Regions from separate parts of the Halobacillus sp. H74 genome, predicted to be linked through region 1. Evidence: a T-box and tRNA genes for the amino acid it is inferred to sense, from the RefSeq annotation. Region 1 holds a T-box; the other holds one or more tRNA genes.
What was found. The T-box of region 1 lies ahead of pheS (phenylalanine--tRNA ligase subunit alpha). A T-box ahead of a tRNA ligase gene usually reads a tRNA of that ligase, here a tRNA-Phe.
Positions count from the first base shown of each region.

Region 1 (10,804 bases):
GGACTAACTAACATGGATGCTTTCTTTTCATGTGTCAGTGAGTAAGTAATCGTTTCATGCAATCCTGCGCCTTCAAAGTAATGCTTCATTCTGCGTTTCAACTGTTGTTCCAGAGTCAATCCACCTGCTTGAGAAGCACCCTGGGGTAACGTGTAAGGGAGGTTGTCATACCCATAAATACGTGCGACTTCTTCTAACATGTCTTCAAAAATGGTAATATCTCCTCGTCTCGTAGGAATAGAGACGGCGAATTCTTCTCCATCTTGTTCAAAAGAAAATTGCAGACGGCGAAAGATATCTGCCATTTCATCAGTCGTGATTTCTGTGCCTAACCGATTGTTAATCACACTTGTCACTACGTTGACCTTCTTTTCAAAGCGATCTAATTCATCATGGCTCACTACTCCATTTAATACGGTCCCGCAGGCATATTTCTGGAGAAGTTCACATGCACGTTTACCCGCTCGTTCAACACGATTAGGATCAACACCTTTTTCGAATCTAGTGCTGGACTCACTACGCAAACCATGATCCTTCGAAGATTGGCGAACCACAGATGGATTGAAATAAGCAGCCTCCAGAATGATGGTTGAAGTATCATCCTGCACTTCAGATTTCGCTCCCCCCATTACTCCTGCAATGGCGTGTGCCTCTTCACCATTAGTAATCACCAAGTGTTCAGGTGTCAATGTTCGTTCCTGATCGTCTAAAGTTTTAATCGTTTCACCTTCACCAGCCCGTCTTGTCAAAACCGTTTTCGAACCAAAGCGATCGTAATCGAAAGCATGTAAAGGTTGACCATACTCCATCAAAACATAGTTCGTTATGTCAACAACATTATTAATCGGGCGTATGCCTGCTGCGGTGAGACGGTTACGCATCCATAGAGGAGAGGTGCCGACCTGGATATTCTTAATTACAAAAGCTCCATAGTAAGGATTGGCATCTGTATCTTTTACAGAGACTGATATATAATCTGCCGCATTCTCTTCAGCAGGTTTTACGTCTTCTTCCGCTAGCTCGTAAGAACCATCAATCGCTGCTGCTACTTCGTATGCAACCCCTGCCATACTTAAAGCATCAGAACGATTCGGTGTCAAACCGAGTTCAATGATCAAGTCATCGAGGTTAAGGAGAGATACAGCATCGGTTCCTACCTCAACATCCTCCGGAAAAACAAAAATCCCATCAGTAAATTCTTTTGGAACATCCTTTTCATCTACGCCTAGTTCCTGCAACGAGCATATCATCCCGTTCGATTCTTCACCACGTAATTTCGTTTTCTTAATTTTGAAATCTCCTGGCAGTACGGCTCCAGGCGTGGCAACAGGTACTTTTTGTCCCTGAGCTACATTCGGGGCTCCGCAAACAATTTGCAGGGTTTGTTCACCGATGTCTACTTGGCAAAGGTTTAATTTGTCTGCGTTAGGGTGCTGCTCGCAGGAACGGACCTGCCCGACGACTACACCTGTAACCGTATCTGCCACAGGTTCAACACTTTCTACTTCAATCCCTGTCTTAGTAATGATTTCTGCTAACTCTTCTGGAGAGTAATTACTCACGTCTATATATTCTTGCAGCCAATTTAATGATACAAGCATTTCTCTATTCCTCCTTTATGCCTTATGATACTGTTCTAAGAATCGGATGTCGTTCGTATAGAAATGCCGGATGTCGTCCACTCCGTATTTCAGCATAGCAATCCGCTCTGGTCCCATACCGAAAGCGAATCCAGAGTACTCTGCAGAATCATAACCTGCCAACTCCAAAACGTTAGGGTGGACCATGCCGCCACCTAAAATTTCTATCCAACCTGTACCCTTACAGACTGAACACCCTTTTCCTCCACAAACTTTACATGAGATGTCCATCTCTACAGAAGGTTCTGTGAAAGGGAAAAAACTTGGACGAAGACGGATTTCCCGGTCTGAACCGAACATTTGCTTGGCAAAAGCATTCAAAACACCTTTCAAGTCGCTCATCCGTACATGTTTATCTACTAATAAACCTTCAATTTGTGTGAATTGATGAGAGTGGGTGGCATCATCAGTGTCACGGCGGTATACTTTACCGGGGCAAATCATTTTAACGGGTTCACTGCCATTCTTCGCTCCCATAGTACGTGCTTGTACAGGAGATGTATGCGTACGCATTAACAATTCTTCTGTAATATAGAATGAATCCTGCATATCTCGAGCTGGATGACCTTTTGGCAAATTCAGAGCTTCGAAGTTATAATAATCAGTCTCCACTTCTGGACCTTCTTTAATTTCAAAGCCCATTCCTATAAACAGGTCTTCAATTTCCTCAACGATGCTCGTCAATAAATGCGGTCCTCCTACTTGAACTGGACGACCAGGCAAAGTGACATCAACACTCTCTTCCTCCAATTGTTTTTCCATTGCTTCATCCTCTAAACGAGTTTGCTTCGCTTCTATCGCTTCGGCTATATTCTCACGGACATCATTGGCCAATTGACCAATGACTGGTCGCTCTTCTTTTGATAACTTGCCCATACCTCGAAGAACCTCAGTAATCGGCCCTTTTTTTCCTAAGTATTCAATTCTGACATCTTTTAGATTTTGGACAGAATCAGCATTTTCAACTTTCTGTAAAGCCTCCTGCTTCAACTGTTCTAAACGTTCTTTCATCTCATTTTCCTCCTTTATATGAAAATAAAAAAGTCCCATCCCTAAAAAAGGGACGAGACTTATATGGTCGATTCGCGGTACCACCCTTGTTGACACATGTTGAATGTGCCCACTTCGATACAATAACGGATATGGAATCCGGACCAAAAAATGGTCAGCTCCAGAGTGAAATTTCAATAAATGTCACATTAGAAGCACTTCCAGTCCAAGGTGCTTCCTTCCTGAAATGATTTACATTCATTTACTTTGCTCTTTCAACGCTTTTCAATAATGAAATTCTTTCAACTGAGTACATTATAGACAAAGACGATGATCGATGCAACCTTAGCCTCTCAAATGGTACATCAAGACCGCGCCAGCAATTGCAACATTCAATGACTCCGCTTGACCGTAGATTGGAATATAGACCCGCTGATCTGATTGTGAAATCAAATCTTCTTTTATACCTTGCCCTTCATTCCCGACAATCAATCCAGCCTTTCCGGGAGTCTCAAGCTGTTGAAATGGCGTTGCCTCTTGTAAAGCAGCTGCCCATATCTCTACATTGTGTTTTTTCATGTGGTTTATATATTTTTGAAGGTCTCCGGTATGGATAGGTACGTGGAAAATGGAACCTTGAGTTGATCGAATGACCTTATCATTATATAGATCCACACAACCTGTACCCAAAATGACATCATCAAACCCTGCTGCATCAGCCGTTCTGATTAATGTACCGATGTTTCCGGGATCCTGCACAGCATCAATCATCAAGGTCAAATTACCAGGAGTATATGACAACTTTTTCTGTTTTACGAGAGCGGCAATTCCTTGAGGGGTTTCCGTTTCGGCAATGGCTGCAAAAACCTGTCCACTTACTTCTGTAACTCTAATACCCTCTGGAAATGGGAATTCAGTTCCTTCACGAAAGATAAGTTCAACAACATCCCAATCACTTTTAAGTACTTCTTCTACCAGGTGAACACCTTCAACAAGAAACTGTCCCTTCATGTCGCGATACTTCCGCTTATGTAGTTTTTTCCATTCCTTCACTTTTGCATTTTGTAAGGAAGTCAGCATTTTTTGTCCCTCATTTACGTGTTTATTTCTCATTTATCATACATAGCAGAAGCCGTGTTGGTCAAACTAAGAAAGAATATTATTACGATTTAAGTATAGAAAAAGGAGGTTGATTCAACATGAATCTGAACTTAAGAGCAGCAATCCTTTCAAATGTCAGTGGCCACGATGCCCAACAGCTTGAAGCTACGATTGATGATGCCCTGCAAAAAGGGGAAGAGAAAATGCTTCCAGGGCTGGGAGTCTTTTTTGAAATGTTGTGGAAAGAATCAGATGAATCGGAAAAACAGGAAATCCTGGGTACGCTGGAACAAGGACTTAAGCAATCCAACCAGTAATAAGTTTGGTTAAGCGGCTTATGCGAGGGGTCCAGCCTGTAAAAACCTCCCCGCCAAGGTTTCCACGCAAAGGGGCCACTTACGTCCTCAGGAGAGACACTGGTACTGGATATAGCTTTAACCAAAAATAAGGTCTGCCCAGTCTGGTAATTCATCCTTACCTGGGCAAGAACGAAAAAGCCAACCCATTTAGAGAGGGTTGGCTTTCGACTTATTTAAAAGTAATGCGTTGTACTGTATCTGCATCCATACCTTTGATCACTTCTACAATCAATCGTACCGCGTTTTCAAAATCATCCCGGTGCAGCATTGCTGCATGTGAATGGATATAACGGGTTGCTATAGTGATTGATAGTGCTGGCACGCCATCGTGGCTTAAATGGATTGCACCTGAATCCGTCCCTCCACCTGCCAAGGAATCAAACTGATATGGAATCTCACGCTCATCAGCTGTATCTGTCACAAAATCACGCAAACCTTTGTGAGAGATCATAGAAGCATCATAAAGGATGATTTGCGGTCCATCCCCCATCTTGCTTGATGCATCTTTATCTGAGACACCAGGCGTATCTCCGGCAATTCCAACATCAACACCGAAAGCAATGTCCGGGTTGATCATGTTAGCTGAAGTACGAGCACCACGTAAACCTACTTCCTCCTGAACAGTACCCACTCCATAAACAATGTTCGGATGTTTTTCACCTTTCAGCTGCTTCAATACTTCTATAGCAATTGCACAACCGATACGGTTATCCCATGCTTTAGCAAGCAGCATTTTTTCATTTTTCATTTGTGTGAATTCAAAATAAGGAACAACAGAGTCTCCTGGCTTCACACCAAACTCGAGCGCCTCTTCTTTACTTGAAGCACCGATATCAATGAACATGTCTTTGATATCTACGGCTTTTTTGCGTTGTTCTGGAGGCAGAATATGTGGAGGTTTTGAACCGATCACACCAGTCAAGTCACCGTTACGTGTCATGATCGTAACACGTTGAGCGAGCATCACTTGGCTCCACCATCCACCGACAGTTTGGAAGTAGATATAGCCGTTATCATCAATTCTCGTCACCATAAAACCGACTTCATCAAGGTGGCCGGCTACCATGATACTAGGCCCTTTTTTATTTCCTACTTTTTTAGCGATCAGACTGCCCAAGTTATCCGTAAACACTTCATCTGCATACGGAGTGATATACTGTTTCATCACATCGCGAGCTTCTCTTTCATTACCAGGCACACCTTTGGCATCTGTCAAATCTTTCAACATTTTCAACGTTTCATCAGTCTTTGCCATATGTATGTTTCCTCCTTTTCGTTTCCAATGATATTATAAACCTTTTGAAGCGATTTCACAAAAAATTGCGTCTTTTAATCTTCTGGTTTCCTTAAATCACGTTAGATAGCCATTGCAGGAAGCTATCTAATATCAAGAAGAAATACAACAGCTCAGCTCACATCCTATCCCGGTCATTTCCTGCTCTTTTAAAATCAACAAACTCTTCCACCAAATATCCTCTTAATAACCTTCATCTTGGCGCTTGAAGTTGACTTGATTCTTATCTTCATAGGCTTTGATAAGTTCTCCCTCTGTTAACCCAAGAGTCAAACCTAATTGCAAATACTCATGGAAAAGGGCCATATAGGATTCTTCACTTTTATAAAGACGAAATTGCTCAATGGATTTATATATGCTCAAAAATGCATCAGTTTGAGAATCATAAGCTTCAGTATGTTCAGAATGGTACATGAACTCTAAATCAATACCTAAAGAAAGCAAAAAATGAACTCCATCTACATATTCCTCTAAAATGACTTGTTTCTCACTGGGACCTTTAGTACTCCAGAATTTAAAACATCTGGTTTCGTTTGCAAGTTCCCCGACTTCCACAAGGAGTGCTAAGATTTTTTCTTCCACTTTTTCACCTTTTTGAAGTTGGTGCTGATTTTCAATATACTGGTCTAGACGCCTTTGCATGAGATATAATGGTTCCCAATTCATATTATGAATCTCCTTTTCAAAAATTCTCTCCAATAATGTATCATTTTTTGAAACAAATGGACACGCCTATTCGTATGTATGCTATGAACCTACAATTAGGGAGACGATCGATATGATAATTATTTTGTTCCGTTTACTATTATTGATAGCAATCGCGTTCATCATTTATACAGCCTATAAATTCATCGTAAATCCACGAAGGAAGTTAGAGTTAGCCAGGGACAAGAGGGAATTTTATTTTCATGACAATAAGGAAAACACTAAGGAAAATTTCCTGATTACATTAAAAGGGAATGTTTTTGAAGGGGAAAAATACTTAGGAACGACTGAGGATTCATTTGAAGTGGTTAACATTAATGTGAGTGCCCACAATCCAGAAAAACTGCAAGGGCTTGATCGTGAAGATATCTATTTCATGGAACAGGAAATTTTAATACGCTACCCCCATGCCTCAATCGAGTGGAAATATCCTGTCAACAGACTGATCATCCACCCACTTAAAGGCGGGAATGATTGAGTATCATTATTTGTTGTAATTCAATGATATAACAGGGCGCTATTGTGATCCACCCATGGATTGAGGCAGAGGCACCCCAAAACGAGTGAAATAAACGTTACAATAACTAAAGATTATTCATTGTTCCTATTAGGAAAAGCCTAATGGAGAGAGGGAAAGGGAGACGAGTCAAGTCGACTCGTCTCCCTTTCCCTCTCCCTCTCCCTCTCCCATTTATTATATAAGGACGTAAGGTTTTCCCCGACATACATAGTCAGCTGCTTGGTAGCAATACTCTTTAATTTCTTCGTGAAATACATTCTTTAAGCAGATGTCTGGAAGAAATCACTCCATACAAAAACTTCGTATCTTTTTCTGATCATAAAACACAAACCGATCAAAGCACCTGAAAATGCAAACATCATCGGTATAGAAAATAATGTAATCCACTGCCCTACTGACGTATATACGAGTGCTAAAGGAAGATTCGCAAATAACGAAGACTTTGTATATTCCTTGAAATTTGCACTGATTTCTAACAAACAATAAGATAACAAATGAAAGTGTATGAAAGGGACCAGGCGCAAAACAGCCACTTGCTTCACAGTAAGATTAGCACTTTTCTTTAACCACCGCTCTTTTAAAACCTTCAACTTCTTCAACCATGAAGGCACAAGTCTAATAGTTCTGTAAAAGAGTAAGCTTGATAGCATTGTACCTATGATGGAGTAAGCAGTGCCAGCAATTGGTCCGAACAATACACCCCCAGTAATGCATACAAGCATCACAGGTAAAAATAAAAAAGGTCTTAACAAATGAATACCTATGAATAAGAGCGGCGCCCAGGCTTCTCGATGTTCTAACCACGCAAGGATTGCATTCGGTGTTTCGCCCATACCATTCCCCTCCCTGTCTACATAATATGACAGGGCGATCAGAGATAGAACTCACTGGTAATGTAAGCTAATGCTGCGAGGTGAATGATTGCTAAGATAGGAAAAAGAAACATAAATGCTTTGTGCTTTGTTTTATGACGGTAAAGCTTCATGCCAATCCACCCTCCGGCCGCTCCCCCTACTAACGCTACTGTCCATAAATTCCTTTCTTTGATACGCCATGACTTTCTTTTAGACCTCCGCTTATCTATACCCATGAGGGAAAATAACCATATGTTCATCAATAACATATAGATAAGAAGATATATAAAGGCATCCATGTACATTCCCCATTCAAAAAAAGAGCCATTTCCCACCGAACGGAAATGGCTCTTTTCTATAATTATTTAAGTGCAGATTTAGCTTGGTCTGCCAGGCTAGCGAAACCTTGCTCATCATTGACAGCAAGATCTGCAAGCATTTTACGGTTCACTTCGATACCTGCAAGCTTCAAACCGTGCATAAGACGGCTGTAAGAGATGTCGTTCAAACGCGCTGCAGCGTTGATACGAGCGATCCATAGCTTACGGAAGTCGCGTTTTTTCTGACGACGGTCACGATAAGCATATTGACCTGATTTCATTACTTGTTGCTTTGCAGTTTTGAATAGTGCATGTTTTGAACCATAATAACCTTTTGCTAGTTTAAGGACACGGTTACGACGCTTACGTGTCACTGTTCCACCTTTTACTCGTGGCATGGTAATCCCTCCTATTTAAATCGTTCTTTATTAGTCTTTCGGAAGCATATGCTTGATACGACGATAGTCTCCAGCAGAAACAAGAGTCGCTTTACGCAATTTACGCTTTTGCTTAGTAGATTTATTCGCGAACAAGTGGCTAGTGAATGCATGGGAACGTTTCACTTTACCTGTTCCAGTCTTTTTAAAGCGTTTTTGAGAACCTTTATGGGTTTTCATTTTTGGCATGTGAATTTCCTCCTTTTACTTGATACCCTTACTTACTTCTCATTAAGAGGAGCAAGCATTAAGAACATACTACGACCTTCCATCTTAGGCTTGGTCTCAACTTGGGCAACATCTTTGCACTCTTCCGCCATGCGTTCAAGTACTTTTTGGCCAAGTTCTTTGTGAGTGATCGCACGACCGCGGAAACGGACAGATGCTTTCACTTTGTCACCTTTCTCCAAAAACTTACGTGCGTTACGAAGTTTTGTGTTAAAGTCATGATCTTCAATCCCAGGGCTGAGACGAACTTCTTTGACTTTGATGACTGTTTGTTTCTTACGAGCTTCTTTTTCTTTCTTCTGCTGCTCGAAACGATACTTTCCGTAGTCCATCACTCGGCAAACCGGAGGCTTCGCATTTGGGGCCACCATAACAAGATCAAGATTCGCATTTGCTGCTATATCGAGAGCTTCATTACGTGATTTAACTCCAAGTTGCTCACCATTCACGTCGATCAGACGAACTTCACGGGCACGGATTTTCTCATTAACGTTCATGTTATCCTTGCTAATATCGAGCCACCTCCAACAAATTTTAGAAAACTTATATGAGATCTGTCATCGACAAGATTTCCTAATAAAATAAAAAAAGCGTCGGTACATAATGCACCCACACGTCTCCTAAAAATATCAAAGGAATAGTGACCTGCCAACTGCATCAATGCGTCGATCAGGTGAGAAGCGGGTGCTCCTACTTGTCTCTAGATCCGTTCATTCAGTTACCTAAATTATAATAGCATGCCTTATGATTCATGTCAACAGTATATCCTTGTTGCCATGACTACCTTAATTAGAATAAGGCAAGTGTGTGGAAAAATCAAGGCTTTTTCAAGCAAAGTCAACTTTTCCCACCTATCACAAAAACCCCCTTATCTTGAAGACTCAGTTTCGAGGCTTTTTGAAAGTGGATAGGTACCCCCACCTATATAGTGAGTAATAGGATCAGGATATGCCCCCATGAATAGCGAAAGAAGAAAAGTACGTGTGCTTAATTGTAGACGAAGGTACTGTAATCAATGACCTGAACTGCTATTCTCCATTTACTCATGTCTGGGTGGTTATTGTTAGGCGATTTCGTGCAATTCTTACGGCAAGGGGCGACTTATCCCCCATCGACCCTTAATTCGCACAAACATCTCGAAATCGATCCTTCAAGAATACTGCCATATTTGTAAAAAACCAAATCGTAAAAATCCCGTAAGCCTTTGGGAAGGCTTACGGGATTTTTATTACTTTCTTAGAAGCTTTTGATCGATTTCATTACGGATTTCTGCTTTGAAAGTGCTCAATGGCTTCGTTTCGGAATTTTGTTCTCCATAACGACGAACATTAACAGCATTTTCTTCAATTTCACGATCACCGACAACGAGTTGGAAAGGAATCTTCTGCATTTGAGCTTCACGGATTTTGTAACCGATTTTCTCATTGCGTTCATCCACTTCTACCCTAACACCGGCTTCACGCAATTCATCTTCAAGCTTTTTAGAGTGTTCTAAATGCGCATCTGCAGATACAGGGATGATTTTCGCCTGGACTGGTGCAAGCCACGTCGGGAAAACACCTTTGTATTCTTCAATCAAGAAGGCTACAAAACGCTCCATAGTGGATACTACACCACGGTGGATGACTACAGGGCGATGATTTTCCCCATCCTCCCCTACATATGTTAGGTCGAAACGCTCTGGCAAGTGGAAATCAAGTTGCACAGTGGAAAGTGTCTCATCTTTACCAAGAGCTGTCTTCACTTGAACATCCAGCTTAGGTCCATAAAATGCAGCTTCTCCATCTGCTTCTACATATTCAAGCTCCATATCTTCCATCGTTTCTTTCAACATCGCTTGAGCTTTATCCCACATGGCATCATTATCCACATACTTCTCTTTATCTTCTGGGTCACGATAAGAGAGGCGGAAGTAATAATCGTTGATTCCGAAATCACGATACACTTCTTGCACCAAACGGACTACACGCTTGAATTCATCTTTAAGCTGATCTGGACGAGCAAAAATGTGGGCATCATTTAAAGTCATGGCCCGTACTCGCTGCAAGCCTGCCAATGCGCCAGACATTTCATACCGATGCATCATTCCAAGTTCAGCAATCCTTACGGGAAGATTACGATAACTATACAATTGGTTTTTATATACCATCATATGGTGAGGGCAATTCATCGGGCGAAGAACGAGGTCTTCATTGTCCATTTCCATTGTCGGGAACATATCATCTTGATAATGATCCCAGTGGCCGCTGGTCTTATACAAATCAACACTGCCAAGAACAGGTGTATAGACGTGGTCATAACCCAGGCGCTCTTCTGTGTCCACGATATAACGTTCAATTGTACGTCGAATCGTCGC
Region 1 is NZ_JBQQCI010000009.1:27,967-38,770, forward strand. It holds gene pheT (phenylalanine--tRNA ligase subunit beta) at 1-1,601, opposite strand, end outside; gene pheS (phenylalanine--tRNA ligase subunit alpha) at 1,617-2,651, opposite strand; T-box leader at 2,697-2,918, opposite strand; gene ACTWPX_RS17705 (TrmH family RNA methyltransferase) at 2,976-3,710, opposite strand; gene sspI (small acid-soluble spore protein SspI) at 3,830-4,048, shown strand; gene ACTWPX_RS17715 (M42 family metallopeptidase) at 4,260-5,345, opposite strand; gene ACTWPX_RS17720 (dUTP diphosphatase) at 5,568-6,050, opposite strand; gene ACTWPX_RS17725 (sigma-w pathway protein ysdB) at 6,163-6,567, shown strand; gene ACTWPX_RS17730 (TVP38/TMEM64 family protein) at 6,870-7,442, opposite strand; gene ACTWPX_RS17735 (DUF1294 domain-containing protein) at 7,481-7,762, opposite strand; gene rplT (50S ribosomal protein L20) at 7,825-8,181, opposite strand; gene rpmI (50S ribosomal protein L35) at 8,212-8,409, opposite strand; gene infC (translation initiation factor IF-3) at 8,442-8,945, opposite strand; ribosomal protein L20 leader region at 9,027-9,150, opposite strand; gene thrS (threonine--tRNA ligase) at 9,677-10,804, opposite strand, start outside.

Region 2 (10,804 bases), on a different contig from region 1:
CGATTCACCTGTCCATGCTTTTCAAGCTCTTCAATGATCGGCTCTGCTGCATCGATCGGTATCGCAAAACCGATACCTTCGACAGCTGATTGAGCGATTTTCATTGAGTTGATTCCAATCAGTTGACCATCAATGTTGATTAAGGCTCCCCCACTATTCCCTGGGTTGATAGCCGCATCTGTTTGAATGACTTCTGCTTGCCAATCATCCAACCCATCTCCATTAAAGTCCTGGGGAATCGCGCGTTCTTTCCCACTAATGATCCCCTGGGTCACCGATCCTGCAAAACTTAACCCGAGTGGATTACCAATAGCGATTGCCGGTTCGCCGACTTTCAAATTAGCTGAACTTCCAAGCTCAGCTACATGTTTGACTTGTTCACTGGGCATTTTCAATACGGCTAAATCAGTGAAGACGTCACTTCCTACAAGCTGTGCTTTAATCCGTGTTTCATCAGCAAGGACGACTTCAATTTCACTGGCTCCTTCAATGACATGATTGTTCGTCACAACATAGGCTGTTCCATCTTCCTTTTTGTAAATGACACCAGAACCTACCCCTCCTTGTTGAGACGAATTGTTCTGCTGCCAAAAGTTCTCCTGAGATTGGATATTGACGACACCCACAACTGAAGGGGTGACTTTTTCGACAACGTCGGTGATTTGTGTCTTAACATCCAGTTCCACGTTTTTGGTGGTGTTCCCTGTCAGGTTTTGATCGTCCTGGACGAGTCCGCTTTCGTCTTCTGGAATCGTAATGTCATACGGTAACAATTCTGTTTGGACTAAAGCAGGAAGAGCCAACAAGACAAGCACAGCCCCCAGGATCCCCCCGACGATTGTCGGCATGACCCAGCGCCGGCGATGCTTCTTTTGTCGAGTGGCTGGTGAATGATCATCATAATAGCCCACGCCTGTTCACCTTACCTTTCTTTCGTTCCTCATAGTTTCTTAGGTATTGTTTCCTTATTCTTCACTTTTTAACAGCATTTAAACCTCAAAGATCGGCGTTGCTTCTTTAGGATCGGTGTCATGCAATTGAATACGGGTGCCAAGTTCGAAACCGCGTTCTTCCAACACGTTCTTTACAGACATATTTGCAAGGTCCTTCATATTGTTATCAAGACTCAAATGCGCTAAATAGATACGTTTGGTCTGATCTGTAATCACATCTGTTAAGGCGAGGGCACAATCTTCATTGGAGACGTGTCCTGAGTCCCCGAGAATACGCCGTTTCACATTCCAAGGGTAACGCCCCATTCGGAGCATGCTGACATCGTGATTTGATTCAAAGATGTAAGCATCCGCACCTTCAACCGTCTTCTTGATCCGTTCTGATACATAACCTAAATCAGTGACCAGCGCCACCTTTTTTCCATCTTGGTGGAACGTGAAAAACATCGGGTCTGCTGCATCATGGGAAACAGCAAAAGACTCCACATCGATTCCCCCGAAGGTCTGCGTTTCTTCCATAGAGAAATGAAATTTTTGATCAAGTGACAGTTTCCCCAATTGTCCTTCCATCGCATCCCACGTTTTCTCATTTGCATAAATCGGCAGGTTATAACGACGAGCCATTATTCCAAGTCCTTTGATATGATCACTATGCTCGTGCGTCACTAAAATTCTCGACAAGGAATGGGGGTCTACATTGACCTGCTCCAATAATCCTTCAATTTTCTTTCCACTCAAACCTGCATCTACCAGAATCTTTTCTTCCCCTGATTCTATATAAAAAGCATTTCCTGTACTGCCCGAAGCCAGCACACTAAACTTCAAGGTCATTCAATACACTCCATTTAATTTGTTTCACTCGTTTCGTTCTCCTCTGTTGTATCTGATTCAACTTCACCCTGGATCACATCATACTTCCCGACTATATCTTCGATGAATCCAGTTTCATCACTCTCAATAAATGTCCCACTGATCGCATAGAGGAACAGATTCTTTTCATCATTGACGGTTACTTTCCAGGTCGGCGCAAATACCTGCGGACCATTCTCTTCACCCGGGACTAAATTGAAGCTGCTGTGATAACCGACGCTCATTGATGTAACTTCATCTCCCTCTTCAATATAACCGGCTGTGTACAATGTGTTAATCGCACTCAAGGGAGCAATGATCTGCTCAGGACTCGAAACCGCCGTGTCCTCCTCAGTATCTGAAAAATTCAGTAATGTGGCTACATAACCTGTAATCTCACCATCGGCAATATTGACAAGTAAATAGCCGCCCTCATTAAAATACACGGTTCGATCATTAGCGATTTGGAAGAACAAAGCAGTCCCTTCCTCCTCATTCCATCCCCAATACGAGTATTGAGCTCCAAAGGGTACGATGGAATTCACTTTGTTTATGATGTTATCTTCGTTCACCTCGACAGGCTCATCAAGAGTCACCTTCAGTACACGGTCATTCTCAACTTCCACCTGTTGCTTGCTGTCATCGATCTCCTCGATCTGAGATAAAATGTCTTCGGAAAATCCACCTTCTTTGGATTTTAGTCCAGCCACCTCGGTCACCTCAGGAATCGCATCCTCCGCTATAGTGATGTCATTGTTTTCCAGAGCTGTTTCAATATCTTCAGCGACAGTCGAAATCTGTCCTAATTCATCTTCACTCTGCTTAGATAAAAATTGCTGCAGGAGAAAAAGATCGAGAACCAGAAAGCTGAGAATGAACAATATTTTTATTTGACCCCACTGCATCTCCGCTGCCTCCTTAGTTACGAAACTTCTTCATTCTGCATTGTCAGATTTTCACCATATAACTCATTCCAACTGCCTGTGCTGGTCTGGATATACCATTTCGGTATCAGATTGAACACTAACCTGTTATTCTGTTCTTCCAATTTGTATCTTATTTCAAGACCTTGAATGTCTTCAAGGTCATAATTTCCCGACTGCTGGAGATCTTCCAGAACTTCTTCACCAGAGGGAATGTTCCCCAGAACTTGTTCATTCACCGACTCGAACTTGATCAGCGGACGATTATAAGTTTGGATCTCCCCTTGCTCATAACTGAGTAATATATTCGCTAACCCTGTAGTATCCTGGTTCTCCATGATGGGCAGGTCATTATGATACATACGATACTGCACCTGATTCAAGTTCTGGTACGACAATAATTCATTCAACCGAAAATCATTGGTCCAGCCTAAATGGCTGTTCACATCTTCAACACTTTTCGTAAGTAACTCATAACTCCCCAAATTGCTCGAATTCGCACTATTAGGGATCATCACCACATATTCCATCCGTCGCTCATCAATAGCATCCAGCTGGCGTTCAGCAGTTTTGGCTCGTCTTGCTCCACTGTTCGTATTATAAATAGACACTAGATCCGGAGATGGGAAAAGGTCATTTCGCAACGGAGTAACCGGGATGGACTCCGTTTGTTGGAGTACAACCCTCGGGATGGGAACTTCCTCTTTAGGAAGGTAAATATGATGAGCCCCCATCCCTTCTGTTTCCTCATTACCAAAGGCATCTGCCACCCGGACCTGCTCCTGGAGTTTGTCTTTATTACTCAACACACTTAACGCCCGCTCCCCGGCGCTTGCTGATATGGTCGCCTGCAACTTAGCAATATTCCCATCTCCCTCAGAATCGACAAACCAGAGTTCATAGGATGTCGGAGGTTGATCATTTGCATGATGGACTAAGAACATCCGATCAAAGGACTGAGTCGTATTCCCCAACAGTTCCCGATCTGCCATGAACAGATCGCCCACTGTCTGCAGCGGGATTGTTGTAGGAAAAATAACTTCGACAGCATTTTCGTGATTTTCAAAGTTTATAGGATCCGGATTCAAGTCCATCGCTGATAATTCCCATTCCTGGATTTGTTGAAAAAAGGACCATTCATCATCTGAATCTTTGAAAGAGTAAGAGGTCCCTTCTTCGTGGAAGACAACTTGATCAGGGATGACGAGACCGGGTATCGTTTGTTCGCCACCGATGTCTTCATCCAGTTGGGTATCTTCAATTAGCCCATCATCATCCACCGTTTCAGTCTCCGGCTGATAATTCCACAACGCAACCGACAAAACCAGACTGAAAGCAATCAAGATTACTAAAATGACAGACTTCATCGTTTCTATATTCATGACTGTCCCCTCCGCTTCTGGTTCATGAGCGGGAGAGTAAAGTGAACTGTTGTGCCTTTACCTTCTTGGCTTTCCGCCCAAATCTTCCCATGGTGAGCTTCAATCATTTCCCGGGCAATAGCCAGACCCAGGCCTGTGCCTCCCATTTCTCTTGCACGGGATTTATCAACACGGTAGAAGCGGTCAAAGATCTTATCTACCGTATCCGCCGGCATGCCGATCCCTTCATCTGTGACACTGACCCGCAGCTGCTTTTTCGTGGATTGAGCAGCGAAACGGATGGTGCCGCCTTCAGGTGAATACTTGATGGCATTGGAAATAATATTATCTAACACTTGCGTAATTTTATCTTTATCCATCCAAACATACATGCTTTTATTCGACATACTGCGGATAAAGTTCATTTTTTCATCTTTATTCATTTCAAACCGATCGACGATATTATCGAAAAAGCTGACGAATTCCACCCGCTCTTTCATAAGACTCGTCTCCTTGTGATCCATCTTCGTGAGCTGTAATAAATCATTCACCAGACGGATCATCCGATCGGTTTCATTCTGGGTGACACCCAGGAATCTTGGGGCAATTTCAGGATCTTGCCACGCACCATCATTTAAAGCTTCAATATAACTGCGCATCGTAGTCAATGGGGTTCGGAGTTCATGAGACACGTTTGAAACAAACTCCCGCCTTTCTTTTTCGACCCGCTGTTGTTCAGTTACATCACTGATTACCGATATGAAACCATTCATTTCATTATTTTCATCCTGAACAACAGAGAAATTCGCTTTCAACAATAAGTGGGTATCTTCATTGCTCAAGTCAATAATCATTGATCCTGCTTCTTCCACTTCAGCAATGTCCTCAATTTGATCATTCAAATCAAGCACATCTACCAACGATTGGCCCTGGACCTCTTCAAATGATTGACCAATCAGTTTCGAGGCGGGAGCATTCATCAAGATGATGGCACCCAGACGATCCGTAGCAATGACCCCATCCGACATATTCGACAGAACAGAACTTAATTTCCGCCGTTCTCCTTCTGTTGTAGCCTGGGCTAACTTCAATTTGTCGTTCAGATCATTGAAGGTAATGCCAAGCTGTCCGATTTCGTCATTTCCTTTGACATCCACTTTTTGCGAGAAGTCCCCCGTCGCCATGATTTGCGCTTGTTTCTTCATTTGAGTCAACGGTCTCGTGATCGTTCTTGCCACCAAAATACCGAGCAAGGCCGTCACTGCAATGGCGAGGAATGTCCCTTTTGTAAAAATACTATTGATTGCTTGGAGCTGCTTATAGATGTCAGACATATAGACTTCATAATAGAGAACTCCGAGAACTTCATTCCCTGTTTCATCCGCAATCGGTTTCGAGCCAACATAAACCCGTTCATTTGTTTCCTTATCAAGCATTTCTTTCGGTTCTGTGGGGTCACCAAACAAAAACACTTTCGTAATTCTTAAATCGGTCACTTTCTTCCCGATCACCGATTGGTCGTCCTGATCCCGGCTGATGGAAGCAATAATATTAGGATTACTATCAATGACCTGCAGTTTACGGATATCTTCGTTTCCACTTCCGAAGTCATTGATCAGTCCCTGGGCATCCGCTGCCAGAGTAGTTGTATCTTCATTACGCTCTGTATTGAACGCACTTTGTAAACTGAAGGCAAGTGAGTTCAGTTGACCCTGCACCGAGCTTGTATAGTTGTTGGTGAGCTGTGTTTCCAACCGATCAACAAAATAGGCACCAATCACTTGGATGCCTAATAAAAGAAGTAAAATGTACACGACAATCAATTTCAGCCTGACCGACTGAAAAAAGCCAACCCTTTTCATCAACGCTAATCCTGCTCTGGATTTCTCAAGTAATAGCCTACACCGCGGCGTGTAACGATCCAAATCGGATTGCTCGGACTCTCCTCGATTTTTTCACGTAGACGCCTTACTGTAACATCGACTGTACGAACATCACCGTAGTAATCATATCCCCACACCGTTTCCAACAGATGCTCACGTGTCATAACCTGTCCGATATGGCGTGCGAGGTAATGTAATAATTCGAACTCACGGTGTGTCAATTCAATATAATTTCCGTCACGGGTGACCGTGTAAGCATCAGGGTGAATCGCTAAACGACCAATCGTAATATCTTTGGTTTGTTGAGCACCATCTTCAGGCTCATGTTGTTGACGACGCAGATTCGCCTTCACCCTTGCAATCAATTCACGATTGCTAAATGGCTTCGTTACATAGTCATCGGCCCCCATTTCCAAACCGAGCACTTTATCGATTTCTGCATCTTTAGCCGTCAGCATAATAATCGGCATGTTATGTCTTTTTCTTACTTCCCGGCAAACTTCATTGCCGTCTTTATTAGGTAACATGATATCCAATAGAATCAGTTCTGGATTTTCTTCGTCTGTTTTGACGACAGCATCGTCCCCATCATAGGCACAGACAACTTCATAACCTTCTTTTTCTAAATTGAACTTCAATATATCAGCAATCGGTTTTTCATCGTCTACCACTAAGATTTTTTGCGCCATCTTCCGTCACATCCTTTTCCTCGTCTTCTATTCTTTCTCTTATTTTAACTCATTTAATGGCAAATGTCTTACTTCATCTAAAAGCTTTTCCCCGTATTACCATTTCCCTATAAAAAGAAAAAAACCGCTATGAAAAAATTCATAGCGGAGATATTCATTTCGATACATAGGATAACGGGTTCTTGACGCTTCCTTTTTCATGAATTTCAAAGTGAAGATGGACCCCTGTAGAGTTACCTGTCGTTCCCATTACCCCGAGGGATTCTCCACGAGTAACTGTCTGACCAGGCTCCACATCGATTTTGGAAAGGTGGGCATAGACCGTTTCATATCCATTTTTATGATCGATCACCACTTTATTGCCGAATCCTCTTTGAAATTCAGCAACCTTCACTTCGCCATGATCGGATGCCTTGATGGTGCGGTCCTCTACACCTGCGATATCAATGCCCTTGTGCTCTCTCCCCCATCGCTCACCTTTCTTACTCGTAATCGACCCGCCGACTGCCGGCCACTCAAAATCGCCTGTTCCACTCGAAGGAATCTCTTTTGTGCCTTTCAAAATGACCTTCTTGACTGGTTCATCGATTACTTCCTCTTTCAATGTTTCTTCTTTTTCCTTGGTGCCATTCCTTATGGTTATTTGTTTATGGATTTCTTTCTCTCCGTCTTTCCCCTCTTGCTCCACTTTCTTTTCACCTTCATAAAGTTTGTCCGTGTTGTTAACTTCTACTTTATGTTCGAGTTTTATGACCTCTCGTTCTTTTTTCTGAACGATGACATCAGTCAGGGGCCCATTGTTAGCATCAAGGAGATCATCTGCTGGGAAGTGAGTCTTCATAAAATCGCTTTTCGTCAATTCCTTGGAGAAACTCTCGCCATTTTGTATTCTCGATACAGCTTCTTTCACCGTGTTGACTTGCGTTGGGGCTACCTTATTCTTTTCAAATGAAAGAGGAGACGTTAACCATACATCCACTACAGCCTCTTCCCCTTGAGAAACCTCTACCGCCTCATTTTCCATTTTCCGTTCTTCGACCTTTTCAAGAATTTCCGGTTTCACATGTGTCTCTTTTAATTTTTTCACGACTTGATCGGCTTTCTCTTGATTAGGCAGATGGGCAACCGTTTGATCATTGACTTTCAATTGAACCGTTTCCACCGCAAGAGAAATCTCTTCTCTCAACGCTTCTATCACCTTGTCTTCTTCCTTTGCAGGTGAAAAAACCTTCTCAGATTCAAAGGTGACCTTCTCATCAATGGTCAATTCCCAATTCTCATGATTCTTTTCTGCCTCCTTCTTATAATCATTTAAATAGGAATTCACCGTCTCTTTATTTTCTACCATTCCTATCGGTTTATCATCAACATAAACGTGGTAAACCGTTTGAAGAGAATTTTCAGCATAAACCGTCCCTACACTAAGGATGATAACAAGCAAAGCTACAATAACTGTTTTTTTCCACATTCCCCAAATCCTCCTGAAATTGTTAATCTTTATATATATTTATAATAATTATAGTTTCACTTGTTTAACTTATCATAGCAAAATCCTAGATTAAACATAAATTCAATCGATGTAACAAATATATAATTTACTTACCAAAATTACGAAAAATTAGGTGTTTTATTATGCTTTTAGTGTAAAAAGTAATTATTATATTGCAGGAGTGTAACAAAAATTGAGAAAACAGAACGCTATATATTTAAACTTTAGTTAATGATTTTGGTTATTATTTTAAACTTTTCCTCAAAATGATATAATTTCCAACATGAATAACTTCATCACCACGTAAAACACGGTAGCTTCTTGATCAGCCTCCACAGGTTTAAGCAAACCTTCGAAGTAAGGGAGTTTTTCCATAGCACGAATCTCAGGGCTGCTATTTTCTAATTCTTTGAACGACGAAAAAAGCCTGCGGATTGATACCGCAGGCTTTTCAATAGTGGCTCGGGACGGAATCGAACCGCCGACACACGGATTTTCAGTCCGTTGCTCTACCGACTGAGCTACCGAGCCATAGTAAAAGTGAAATTTTTCGGTGAAGTACTCACAAAACCCTACAACAGCTTTCTCTCAAACTTCGACTTTAATAAAGTTATTCAGCCGCCATATAACGTGTGTTTTCGACCAAAGCGAGTGTTATAATAAAAATGGCGGTCCGGACGGGACTCGAACCCGCGACCTCCTGCGTGACAGGCAGGCATTCTAACCAACTGAACTACCGGACCAGTGTGCTTTACTCGTTTACTGCAACGATAACTATCGTACCACATGTCCCCCATAGACGCAATAGAATTTTCATAGATCATCAGTTTGGCCACATCATTGCTTTTTATCTATCATAAATATCTTATAAAGAAAGGAGGGTCCACTTGAAGAGGATATTACGCTATGCATCCTATGTCCTTATTCTTTTATTGATCTCTTTCATCGGTTACTTAAAAATCAACCCCCCTCTGGCTTATGGGTCGATCGGTACGACAGAAGATAAACATACAGTTATTGTAGCGGTCGGCAACAAGAATCTAGTAGGAAGCATTCAAATAACAAATGTTTCCATAAACGACAATCAACCGCCATCCAATATCAAACTGCAAATCAGTGATTCAGAAAAAGGTTTTATGCTTACAGATACTTACGCACTATACGAAGAAAAAGGGTTACAAGATTATGAAACGATTGCTTTAGGACCTGACACCTCTCCTCTCGATTCAAAAAAAGTGGCTGCAGCAGCAAGTCAGTCTCCTATGAAAATTTATGGTCTTAGTATAACAGAAGACACGTCTATAGAAAGAATTGAAGTGACCTACCGTTATCTCGGTCTTGCATTTGTTAAAACCATTCACGTATAAAGTCTAGTCTGTCTTTCATTAATTAGTAGTTCCGTTTGGATGGGACTCTTGCAAAACAGCATACTAATTTGCAGACCAAATCGTATAGGGGTTTGGTCTTTTTTAGATGGACCTCGTTGATTCCGCGATGAGCGTTAGGTGGTGATGCCTGCGGAAACAGCGCGAGTCGAAGATCCACTTGGTCAAGTGATTTTCTTGACCAAGTTAGCTGAGGCCGTACCCGCGGCAATCATCCACCGACAAGCGATTCGTGAGAAGCAACAACAAACTTTAACATTATCAATAATGTTAGATCGGTTAATAATCCTGTTACCCTTTATGATGCATAAGTTCCAACAGCTTTTCTGGATGATCAGAATTGATGATTAGGTCTCTGTTATCTTCCGGAACAAATCCTGCTTGAATAGCATGATCAATAAGATTGACCAACGGGGTATAATAGCCTTTGATATTATAGAGGGCCACCGGCTTCGTATGAATACCAATCTGCGCCCAGCTGATTGTTTCAAACAGCTCTTCAAATGTACCGAAGCCTCCAGGCAAAGCGATGTACCCGTCAGCAAGCTCACTCATCTTCGATTTCCGCTCATGTAACGTCTCGACCTCAACCATTGTGGTTATATCAGGGTGAACGATTTCTTTTTCAAATAAACGGGTAGGCATTATTCCGGTCACGTTTCCCCCGCCTTTCAGAACTTCATCAGCCAGCACACCCATCAAACCACTTTTCGCGCCTCCATAAACGAGCTCAATCCCTTTCTCGGCAAACAACTTGCCGAGCATTTGGGTCTTTTCTAAATAGGCTGGATCATTGCCCTGACTTGATCCGGCAAAAACGCAAATTCGTTTCACGTGAAACACCCTTCCTGTTTCTTGCTTTAGCAAATGATGGATACCACATTTCCTGGATGACAAAAAACGCCTGACTATGTCAGCCAGACGTTGATTATTATTCGCTATATACGCTGCGTACTACGTTCGTTTGAGATCGGTCTGGACCAACTGAGAAAATAGACAAAGGAATGCCTGTCAACTGCGACACACGTTCGATATAGTGACGAGCATTTTCCGGAAGGTCACTCAATGATTCTGCCCCTGTGATATCTTCCGTCCACCCCGGCATTTCTTCGTATACCGGTTCGCATTCAGCAAGAACCTTCAGACTCGCAGGGAACTCTTCCATGATTTCTCCCTGGTATTTGTAAGCGGTACATATCTTCAGTGTCTCAATTCCAGTTAGCACGTCAATGGAATTCAAGGATAGATCGGTAATTCCGCTTACACGGCGTG
Region 2 is NZ_JBQQCI010000001.1:550,843-561,646, forward strand. It holds gene ACTWPX_RS02710 (S1C family serine protease) at 1-911, opposite strand, end outside; gene ACTWPX_RS02715 (MBL fold metallo-hydrolase) at 990-1,784, opposite strand; gene ACTWPX_RS02720 (two-component system regulatory protein YycI) at 1,799-2,707, opposite strand; gene ACTWPX_RS02725 (YycH family regulatory protein) at 2,725-4,107, opposite strand; gene walK (cell wall metabolism sensor histidine kinase WalK) at 4,104-5,948, opposite strand; gene yycF (response regulator YycF) at 5,954-6,658, opposite strand; gene ACTWPX_RS02740 (peptidoglycan DD-metalloendopeptidase family protein) at 6,813-8,126, opposite strand; tRNA gene ACTWPX_RS02745 (tRNA-Phe) at 8,606-8,678, opposite strand; tRNA gene ACTWPX_RS02750 (tRNA-Asp) at 8,814-8,890, opposite strand; gene ACTWPX_RS02755 (hypothetical protein) at 9,035-9,514, shown strand; gene ACTWPX_RS02760 (hypothetical protein) at 9,653-9,883, shown strand; gene ACTWPX_RS02765 (TIGR00730 family Rossman fold protein) at 9,824-10,366, opposite strand; gene ACTWPX_RS02770 (adenylosuccinate synthase) at 10,464-10,804, opposite strand, start outside.
Region 2: it has a tRNA-Phe gene. The T-box ahead of pheS (phenylalanine--tRNA ligase subunit alpha) is inferred to sense a tRNA for this amino acid. The anticodon was not compared.